2 regions of the Streptomyces sp. NPDC037290 genome follow, and region 1 is predicted to be linked to the other one. Evidence: riboswitches for the same ligand, from Rfam matches in the RefSeq annotation. Region 1 holds a riboswitch; the other holds the start of a gene.

Region 1 (4,730 bases):
GCCGCGCTTCTCCGTGTACCGGGCGATCAGCGAGCAGGTGATGGCGCTGCTGCGGGAGCTGTCACCGCTGGTGGAGCCGCTCAGCCTGGACGAGGCGTTCGTGGACCTGGAGGCCGGGGGGACGGCCTGGGACGAGGAGTCGGCGCGGCTGGCCGGGATCAAGCTGCGCGCGGACATCCGTGCGGTCACCGGACTCACCGGCTCGGTCGGGCTCGCGGCCTCCAAGATGGTCGCCAAGATCGCTTCCGAGCAGGCCAAGCCGGACGGCCTGGTGCTCATCGAGCCGGGCTCCGAGCGGGCCCTGCTGGCGCCGCTGCCGGTGCGGACCCTGCCGGGGGTCGGTCCGGCCACCGGGGACCATCTGCGCAGGGCCGGGATCACCACCGTGGAGGAGCTGGCGGAGGCGGGCGAGGACGAACTGGTCCGGCTGCTCGGCAAGGCGCACGGGCACGCGCTGTACGCCATGGCCCTGGCCCACGACGAGCGGCCCGTGGTGGCCGAGCGCGAGGCGAAGTCGGTGTCGGTCGAGGACACGTACGACGTGGACATCCATGACCGGCCGCGGATCGGCCTGGAGGTGCAGCGGCTCGCCGACCGGTGTGTCCGACGGCTGCGCGAGGCGGGGCTCTCCGGGCGGACCATCGTGCTGAAGGTGCGGAGGTACGACTTCTCGACCCTCACCCGCTCCGAGACGCTCAGGGGCCCCACGGACGACCCTGCGGTCGTGCGGGAGGCAGCCGCGCGGCTGCTGGACTCCGTGGACACCACGGGCGGGGTGCGGCTGCTCGGCGTGGGTGTCTCCGGGCTCGCCGACTACACGCAGGAGGACTTGTTCGCGCAGGCCATGCCCGCGCGGGGGACCGAGACACCGCAGGAGGCCGTGGCGGAGCTCGTCGTGGAGCGGGCGGAGGCTGTGGAGCGGCAGTGGCGGGCAGGACAGGACGTACGGCACACGGAGTACGGCCACGGGTGGGTGCAGGGGAGTGGGCTGGGGCGGGTGACCGTGCGGTTCGAGACGCCGCAGTCACCTCCGGGGAGGGTGCGGACGTTCTTCGTCGCGGATCCCGCACTGGAGACCGCTGATCCGTTGCCGCTGGTTCCGGAAGGTGGCGATCAGGTCTCCTCCGATCCCGCCAGCTTGCCGAAGTCGTGGTCCGGGACGGACGGGGGTGGGGTCACGTCGAGGCCGTAGTGGTGGTAGAGCTGGAGTTCCTGTTCGGGGGAGAGGTGGCGGCCCACGCCGAAGTCGGGGGCGTCCCTGATCAGGGCGCGGTCGAAGGGGACGTGCAGGGAGCCCTCGACCAGTTCGCTGGGCTCCAGGGGGACGAAGGCGTCCCGGGAGAACAGGCCGGTGCGTATGGCCGCCCACTCGGGTACGCCGGTCGCGTCGTCGAGGTAGACCTCGTCGATGGTGCCGATCTTGGTGCCATTGCGGTCGAACGCCTTGCGGCCGATCAGGTTGCGCGGATCGATCTCGGTCTGCACGGTCCCTCTCCCTCCACTTGGTCGCAACTCATCCGTAAGCACTACGAAAGAGCACATTCAGGGAGGCGGCCACTCGAAGGCTCGGGTGTTGACCTCGCTGGTAGGCTGACAGCGGCTGCTGACCCCGTGCGGGAGAGTCCTTCGACCACGTCGAAGGCGCCGAAGGAGCAAATCCTCCCCGGAATCTCTCAGGCCCACGTACCGCACGGACGAGGTCACTCTGGAAAGCAGGGCGGGTGTCGACGGCAACCGCTCTCACCGACGGTGAAAGCCGGGATCTCCGATACCCGGTGAAGCTCTCAGGTTGAGATGACAGAGGGGGAGGCCGTCGGGGCACCCGCGCCGTGGTGCCCTTCGAAGGTCGCGTCAGACCAGGAGGCCTCCGCAATGACCGCCCACCGCATTCCGCTCTCGGAGCTCGAAGCGGGCATCCCGTTCGAGCAGCGCCACATCGGGCCCGACCAGGAGGCGCGGGCCAAGATGCTCGCGCAGGTCGGCTACGGCTCGCTGGACGACCTGACCGCCGCGGCGGTCCCGGACGTGATCAAGAACGCCGACGCCCTCGACCTGCCGGGCGCCCGCACCGAGGCCGAGGTGCTCGCCGAGCTCCGCGCGCTCGCCGACCGCAACCAGGTCCTCGACTCGATGATCGGGCTCGGGTACTACGGGACGTTCACGCCGCCCGTCATCCTGCGCAACGTCATGGAGAACCCGGCCTGGTACACCGCCTACACGCCGTACCAGCCGGAGATCTCCCAGGGGCGGCTCGAGGCCCTGCTGAACTTCCAGACCGTGGTCGCCGACCTCACCGGTCTGCCCACCTCGGGTGCCTCCCTCCTCGACGAGGGCACGGCCGCCGCCGAGGCGATGGCGCTCTCCCTGCGCATGGGCAAGAACAAGAAGGGCCTGTTCCTGGTCGACGCGGACGCGCTGCCGCAGACCATCGCCGTGATCGAGACGCGGGCGGAACCGACCGGTGTGGAGGTAGTCGTCGCCGACCTCAGCGAGGGCATCCCGGCCGAGGTCGCCGCGCGCGAGATCAACGGCGTGCTGATCCAGTACCCGGGCGCCTCCGGTGCCGTACGCGACATCAAGCCGGTCATCGACCAGGCGCACGAGCGGGGCGCCCTGGTCACCGTCGCCGCCGACCTGCTCGCGCTGACCCTGCTGACCTCGCCGGGCGAGCTGGGCGCGGACATCGCCGTCGGCACCACCCAGCGCTTCGGTGTGCCGATGGGCTTCGGCGGTCCGCACGCCGGCTACATGGCGGTCCGCGAGAAGTTCGCACGCAGCCTGCCCGGCCGCCTCGTGGGCGTCTCCGTCGACGCCGACGGCAACAAGGCCTACCGCCTCGCGCTGCAGACCCGTGAGCAGCACATCCGCCGGGAGAAGGCCACCAGCAACATCTGCACGGCGCAGGTGCTGCTCGCGGTGATGGCCGGCATGTACGCCGTCTACCACGGGCCGGAGGGTCTGAAGACCATCGCCCGGCGCACGCACCGGTACGCCACGATCCTCGCCGCGGGCCTGAAGGCCGGCGGTGTCGAGATCGTGCACGGCGCGTTCTTCGACACCCTCACCGCGCGGGTGCCCGGCCGGGCCGCCGAGGTCGTCGCAGCCGCCCGGGCGGGTGGCGTCAACCTGCGGTTCGTCGACGCCGACCACGTCTCCCTCGCCTGCGACGAGACGACCAAGCGGGCCCAGCTCGCCGCCGTCTTCTCCGCCTTCGGTGTCGAGGGCGACATCGAGGCCCTCGGCACGAGTGCCGAGGACACCCTGCCCGAGGCGCTGCTGCGCACCGACGTCTACCTGACCCACCCGGTCTTCCACCAGCACCGCTCCGAGACCGCGATGCTGCGCTACCTGCGCAAGCTGGCCGACCGCGACTACGCACTCGACCGCGGCATGATCCCGCTGGGCTCCTGCACCATGAAGCTCAACGCGACCACGGAGATGGAGCCGGTCACCTGGCCCGAGTTCGGGCAGCTGCACCCCTTCGCCCCGGCCGAGCAGGCCGAGGGCTACCTCACGCTCATCCACGAGCTGGAGGAACGTCTCGCCGAGGTCACCGGCTACGACAAGGTCTCCCTCCAGCCGAACGCCGGCTCCCAGGGGGAGCTGGCCGGTCTGCTGGCCGTCCGCGGCTACCACCGGGCCCGCGGCGACGAGCAGCGCACGGTCTGCCTCATCCCGTCCTCCGCGCACGGCACCAACGCCGCCAGCGCCGTGATGGCCGGCATGAAGGTCGTCGTCGTCAGGACCGCCGAGGACGGCGAGATCGACGTCGAGGACCTGCGGGCCAAGATCGAGCAGTACCGCGACCAGCTGGCGGTGCTCATGATCACCTACCCGTCGACGCACGGTGTGTTCGAGGAGCACGTCGCCGACATCTGCGCCCAGGTGCACGAGGCGGGCGGCCAGGTGTACGTCGACGGCGCCAACCTCAACGCGCTGGTCGGCCTCGCCAAGCCGGGCCACTTCGGCGGTGACGTCTCCCACCTGAACCTGCACAAGACCTTCTGCATCCCGCACGGCGGCGGCGGCCCCGGCGTCGGCCCGGTCGCGGTCCGCTCGCACCTGGCGCCGTACCTGCCGAACCACCCGCTGCAGCCGGCGGCCGGTCCGGAGACGGGCGTGGGCCCGATCTCGGCGGCGCCCTGGGGCTCCGCGGGCATCCTCCCGATCTCGTGGGCGTACGTCCGTCTCATGGGCGGCGAGGGCCTCAAGAGCGCCACGCAGGTGGCCGTCCTCTCGGCGAACTACATCGCCAAGCGCCTGGAGCCGCACTACCCGGTGCTCTACACCGGCCCCGGCGGTCTGGTCGCGCACGAGTGCATCATCGACCTGCGCCCGCTGACCAAGGCGACCGGCGTGAGCGTGGACGACGTGGCCAAGCGCCTGATCGACTACGGCTTCCACGCGCCGACCATGTCCTTCCCGGTGGCCGGCACGCTGATGATCGAGCCGACCGAGTCGGAGGACATCATCGAGCTGGACCGGTTCTGCGACGCGATGATCGCCATCCGCGCGGAGATCGAGAAGGTCGGCTCCGGCGAGTGGCCCGCGGAGGACAACCCGCTGCGGGGCGCCCCGCACACCGCGGCCGCGCTCGGCGGTGAGTGGAAGCACGCCTACAGCCGCGAGGAGGCCGTCTTCCCGGCCGGTGTCTCGGTCGCCGACAAGTACTGGCCGCCGGTGCGCCGTATCGACCAGGCCTTCGGCGACCGCAACCTGGTCTGCTCCTG
Region 2 (4,730 bases), on a different contig from region 1:
TCCAGCGGGCCGCTGTCCGGGCCGCCGCCGCTCGGCAGCGGGATCCACAGCAGGCTGCGGCCCAGGACCTCGAGGATCCGGCCGGCCGCGGCGGGTATGCCGAGGGAGGCCGAGAGCACCTCCTCCAGCTCGTTGCCGGGCCAGCCGCCGTGGGGCTGGGGGTGCGCCTGTGCCGGGAAGTCCGCGGGAATGTCCGCCGGGAAGTCCATCTGCCTACCGCCTGCTGGGAACCACTGTGAGCAAGAAGGCTAGCGGGTACCTGTGACAGCCCCTCACCCTCCGAACGCGATCTGCCTCACCCGGTGAACTCGATCCGCTGCAGGACGTCCGCGGCCGCGCGGTCCAGCAGCACCGCCGATCCGCAGCCCGCGGGCAGCTCGCCCCGCTCGACCGCGTCGAGCAGCCGGGCGGTCGTACGGCGGTGGCGGCGGAAGGCGTAGCGGGAGACGCCCCGGCCGCGCTCGCGCTGGCCGCCACGGGCCGTCTCGGGTGCCACGTCGAGCAGGAGCAGGTGCAGGGTGCCGCCGCGGCGGCGGGCCTCGCGGGCGAGCCAGGCGCGCACCCAGGGCTGGGTGCCGCAGTCGTGGACGACGACGCCCTCCCCGCTGCGCAGGGCGCGGCGCAGCCCGGCGTAGTGGGCGAGGCGGACCAGGGGGCGGTACAGCGCGTACGGGAGCGCGCGGGGCAGGCGGGCCGCGAAGCGGTCGCGGGTGTCCTGCGAGTCGATGCGGTGACCGGCGACCGCGCGCCCCATCAGGGTGGACTTGCCGCTGCCGGGCAGGCCGGTGATCACGGCGAGGTCGCGGGGCCCGAAGACCAGGGCGCGCGGGCCGTGCCCGGCACGGTCGCGCAGGTCACGGACGACCGGGGCCGGGGCGGGAGCGGGGACGGGGGCCCGGCGCTGCCTCGGCACAGCGATGCCGGTGGTGACGGTGGCGTACACCGGGGTCCTGTTCACCGTGATCGTCCTCCCCTGTCGGCTCGGTCATCGTCATTCCCGCGATCCGTAAAGAGAAGGTAATGGACGCTGTTGGCGACGGGGTCCGCGTCCTGCCACAGGTCGGTTACAAAAGCCCGCACGCCGTGCAATGATGTGCCCGCCAACTGCATACCGGCCGTTTGAATCCGCGCGGGAGAGTCCCCAGCAGCCTTCGCTGGGGCGCCGAAGGAGCAAGTCCCTCCCTTGAATCTCTCAGGCCCCGTTACCGCGCGGGCGAGGCACATCTGAAAAGCGGGCCGCTGCGACAGTGGCCCCACCCAAGGTGCAAGCCGTGATCGTCCCCGTGGCGGTCCTGGCGAACCTCTCAGGTTCCGATGACAGATGGGGAGGAACGTTCCTCGCCCCATCCCTGTTGCCCTGGGAGACGACCGACCGATGAGCAGCACTGAACTCCGTCACACCGCGCTCGATGCCGTGCATCGCTCGCTCGGTGCGACGATGACCGACTTCGCCGGCTGGGACATGCCCCTGCGCTACGGCTCCGAGCGCGACGAGCACGTCGCCGTGCGCACGAAGGCGGGTCTCTTCGACCTCTCCCACATGGGCGAGATCACCGTCACCGGCGCCGGCGCGGCCGCCCTCCTCGACCACGCCCTGGTCGGCAACATCGCCTCCGTCGGCGTCGGCCGCGCCCGCTACACCATGATCTGCCAGGCCGACGGCGGCATCCTGGACGACCTGATCGTCTACCGGCTCGCCGAGACCGAGTACATGGTGGTCGCCAACGCCTCCAACGCCCAGGTGGTGCTGGACGCCCTGACCGAGCGCGCCGCCGGCTTCGACGCCGAGGTCCGTGACGACCGGGACGCGTACGCGCTGATCGCCGTCCAGGGCCCGCAGTCCCCCGGCATCCTGAAGTCGGTGACCGACGCCGACCTGGACGGCCTGAAGTACTACGCCGGCCTGCCCGGCACGGTCGCCGGTGTCCCCGCGCTGATCGCCCGCACCGGCTACACCGGCGAGGACGGCTTCGAGCTGTTCGTGAAGCCGGAGCACGCCGTGGAGCTGTGGCAGGCCCTGACCAAGGCCGGCGAGGGCGCCGGCCTGGTCCCGTGCGGCCTGTCCTGCCGGGACACGCTGCGCCTGGAGGCGGGCATGCCGCTGTACGGGCACGAGCTGACCACCTCGCTCACCCCCTTCGACGCCGGGCTCGGCCGGGTGGTGAAGTTCGAGAAGGAGGGCGACTTCGTCGGCCGCGAGGCGCTCCAGCGGGCCGCCGCCCGCGCGCAGGAGAACCCGCCGCGCGTCCTGGTCGGCCTGGTCGCCGAGGGCCGCCGCGTCCCGCGCGCCGGGTACGCCGTCGTCGCGGGCGGCGAGGTGATCGGCGAGGTCACCTCCGGCGCCCCCTCCCCCACCCTGGGCAAGCCGATCGCCATGGCGTACGTCGACGCGGCGCACGCGGCGCCGGGCACCGAGGGCGTCGGCGTGGACATCCGGGGCAGCCACGAGCCGTACGAGGTCGTGGCGCTGCCCTTCTACAAGCGCCAGAAGTGACACCGTCGTACCTCTGAGTCGTACCTGTGAAAGTGACGTCGGGCACATCACCGCTGCTCACGCACGTCTCCAGCAGTCCCCCCTCACCAGCACTCCCGCGCGTACAGGAGAATTCAGGCCATGAGCAACCCCCAGCAGCTGCGCTACAGCAAGGAGCACGAGTGGCTGTCGGCCGCCGAGGACGGCGTCTCGACGGTCGGCATCACCGAGTTCGCGGCCAACGCGCTCGGCGACGTGGTCTACGCCGACCTGCCCGACGTCGGCTCCACGGTGACCGCGGGCGAGACCTGCGGCGAGCTGGAGTCGACCAAGTCGGTCTCCGACCTGTACTCGCCGGTCAGCGGTGAGGTCACCGAGATCAACGAGGACGTCGTCAACGACCCGTCGCTGGTGAACTCGGCCCCCTTCGAGGGCGGCTGGCTGTTCAAGGTGCGCGTCACGGAGGAGCCGGCCGACCTGCTCTCCGCCGACGAGTACACCGCCCAGAACGCCGGCTGAGGAGTCGTAGCCCCATGACCGTCCTGAACACGCCCCTGCACGAGCTGGACCCGGAGATCGCCGCCGCGGTCGACGCCGAGCTCGGTCGCCAGCAGTCCACGCTGGAGATGATCGCCTCCGAGAACTTCGCGCCGCTCGCGGTGATGGAGGCGCAGGGCTCGGTGCTGACCAACAAGTACGCCGAGGGCTACCCGGGCCGCCGCTACTACGGCGGCTGCGAGCACGTGGACGTCGCCGAGCAGATCGCCATCGACCGGATCAAGGAGCTGTTCGGCGCCGAGTACGCCAACGTGCAGCCCCACTCCGGGGCCTCCGCCAACCAGGCGGCCCTGTTCGCGCTGGCCCAGCCCGGGGACACCATCCTCGGACTGGACCTCGCCCACGGCGGCCACCTGACCCACGGCATGCGCCTGAACTTCTCCGGCAAGCAGTTCAACGTGGTCGCCTACCACGTGGACGCCGAGACCGGCCTGGTCGACATGGCCGAGGTCGAGCGCCTCGCCAAGGAGCACCGCCCGAAGGTGATCATCGCCGGCTGGTCGGCGTACCCGCGTGAGCTGGACTTCGCCGCCTTCCGCCGGATCGCCGACGAGGTCGAGGCCTACCTGTGGGTCGACATGGCGCACTTCGCGGGCCTGGTCGCGGCCGGTCTGCACGCGAACCCGGTGCCGTACGCCGACGTGGTCACCTCCACCACCCACAAGACGCTGGGCGGTCCGCGCGGCGGCATCATCCTCGCCCGTGGCAAGGACTTCGCGAAGAAGCTGAACTCGGCCGTCTTCCCGGGCTTCCAGGGCGGTCCCCTGGAGCACGTGATCGCGGCGAAGGCGGTCTCCTTCAAGGTCGCCGCCTCGGAGGAGTTCAAGGAGCGCCAGCGTCGTACGGTGGAGGGTGCGCGCATCCTCGCCGAGCGCCTGACGGCGGCGGACGCGCGTGAGGCCGGCGTGAACGTGCTGTCCGGCGGCACGGACGTGCACCTGATCCTGGTGGACCTGCGCGAGTCCGAGCTGGACGGGCAGCAGGCCGAGGACCGCCTCCACGAGGTCGGCATCACGGTCAACCGCAACGCGGTCCCGAACGACCCGCGGCCCCCGATGGTGACGTCGGGCCTCCGGATCGGCACGCCCGCCCTGGCGACCCGCGGCTTCACGGCCGAGGACTTCGCCGAGGTCGCGGACGTGATCGCCGAGGCGCTGAAGCCGTCCTACGACGCCGAGGCCCTCAAGGCGCGCGTGAAGGCGCTCGCCGACAAGCACCCGCTGTACGCGGGCCTGAACAAGTAAGTCCCCGGCGGGGCACCCGGAGGACGGGTGCCCCACCACCCCCTGTACTGCCTTCTTGAGGAGTGACCGTGGCCATCTCGGTCTTCGACCTGTTCTCGATCGGCATCGGCCCGTCCAGCTCCCACACGGTCGGCCCGATGCGTGCGGCGCGCATGTTCGCACGCCGCCTGCGCAACGAGGAGCTGCTCGGCTCCGTGGCGTCACTGCGCTGCGAGCTGTACGGCTCCCTCGGCGCGACCGGCCACGGCCACGGCACCCCCAAGGCGGTCCTGCTCGGCCTGGAGGGCGCCTCGCCGCGCACGGTGGACGTGGAGACCGCCGACGAGCGGGTGGAGGGGATCAAGACGGCGGGCCGCCTCACGCTCCTCGGCGAGCACGAGATCCCGTTCTCCTTCGACGACGACCTGGTCCTGCACCGGCGCAAGGCACTGCCGTACCACGCCAACGGCATGACG

What was found. Region 1 has a riboswitch for glycine ahead of gcvP (aminomethyl-transferring glycine dehydrogenase). Riboswitches for the same ligand answer to the same signal wherever they lie in the genome.
Region 2: another riboswitch for glycine. It lies ahead of gcvT (glycine cleavage system aminomethyltransferase GcvT); the one in region 1 lies ahead of gcvP (aminomethyl-transferring glycine dehydrogenase).

Annotation. Positions count from the first base shown of each region.
Region 1 is NZ_JBVJVZ010000004.1:9,165-13,894, forward strand. It holds gene ACZ7HQ_RS14885 (DNA polymerase IV) at 1-1,192, shown strand, start outside; gene ACZ7HQ_RS14890 (PRC-barrel domain-containing protein) at 1,114-1,485, opposite strand; glycine riboswitch at 1,605-1,699, shown strand; gene gcvP (aminomethyl-transferring glycine dehydrogenase) at 1,873-4,730, shown strand, end outside.
Region 2 is NZ_JBVJVZ010000010.1:257,190-261,919, forward strand. It holds gene ACZ7HQ_RS30850 (enhanced serine sensitivity protein SseB) at 1-209, opposite strand, end outside; gene ACZ7HQ_RS30855 (P-loop nucleotide/nucleoside kinase family protein) at 296-958, opposite strand; glycine riboswitch at 1,121-1,218, shown strand; glycine riboswitch at 1,219-1,331, shown strand; gene gcvT (glycine cleavage system aminomethyltransferase GcvT) at 1,376-2,494, shown strand; gene gcvH (glycine cleavage system protein GcvH) at 2,615-2,992, shown strand; gene glyA (serine hydroxymethyltransferase) at 3,007-4,275, shown strand; gene ACZ7HQ_RS30875 (L-serine ammonia-lyase) at 4,344-4,730, shown strand, end outside.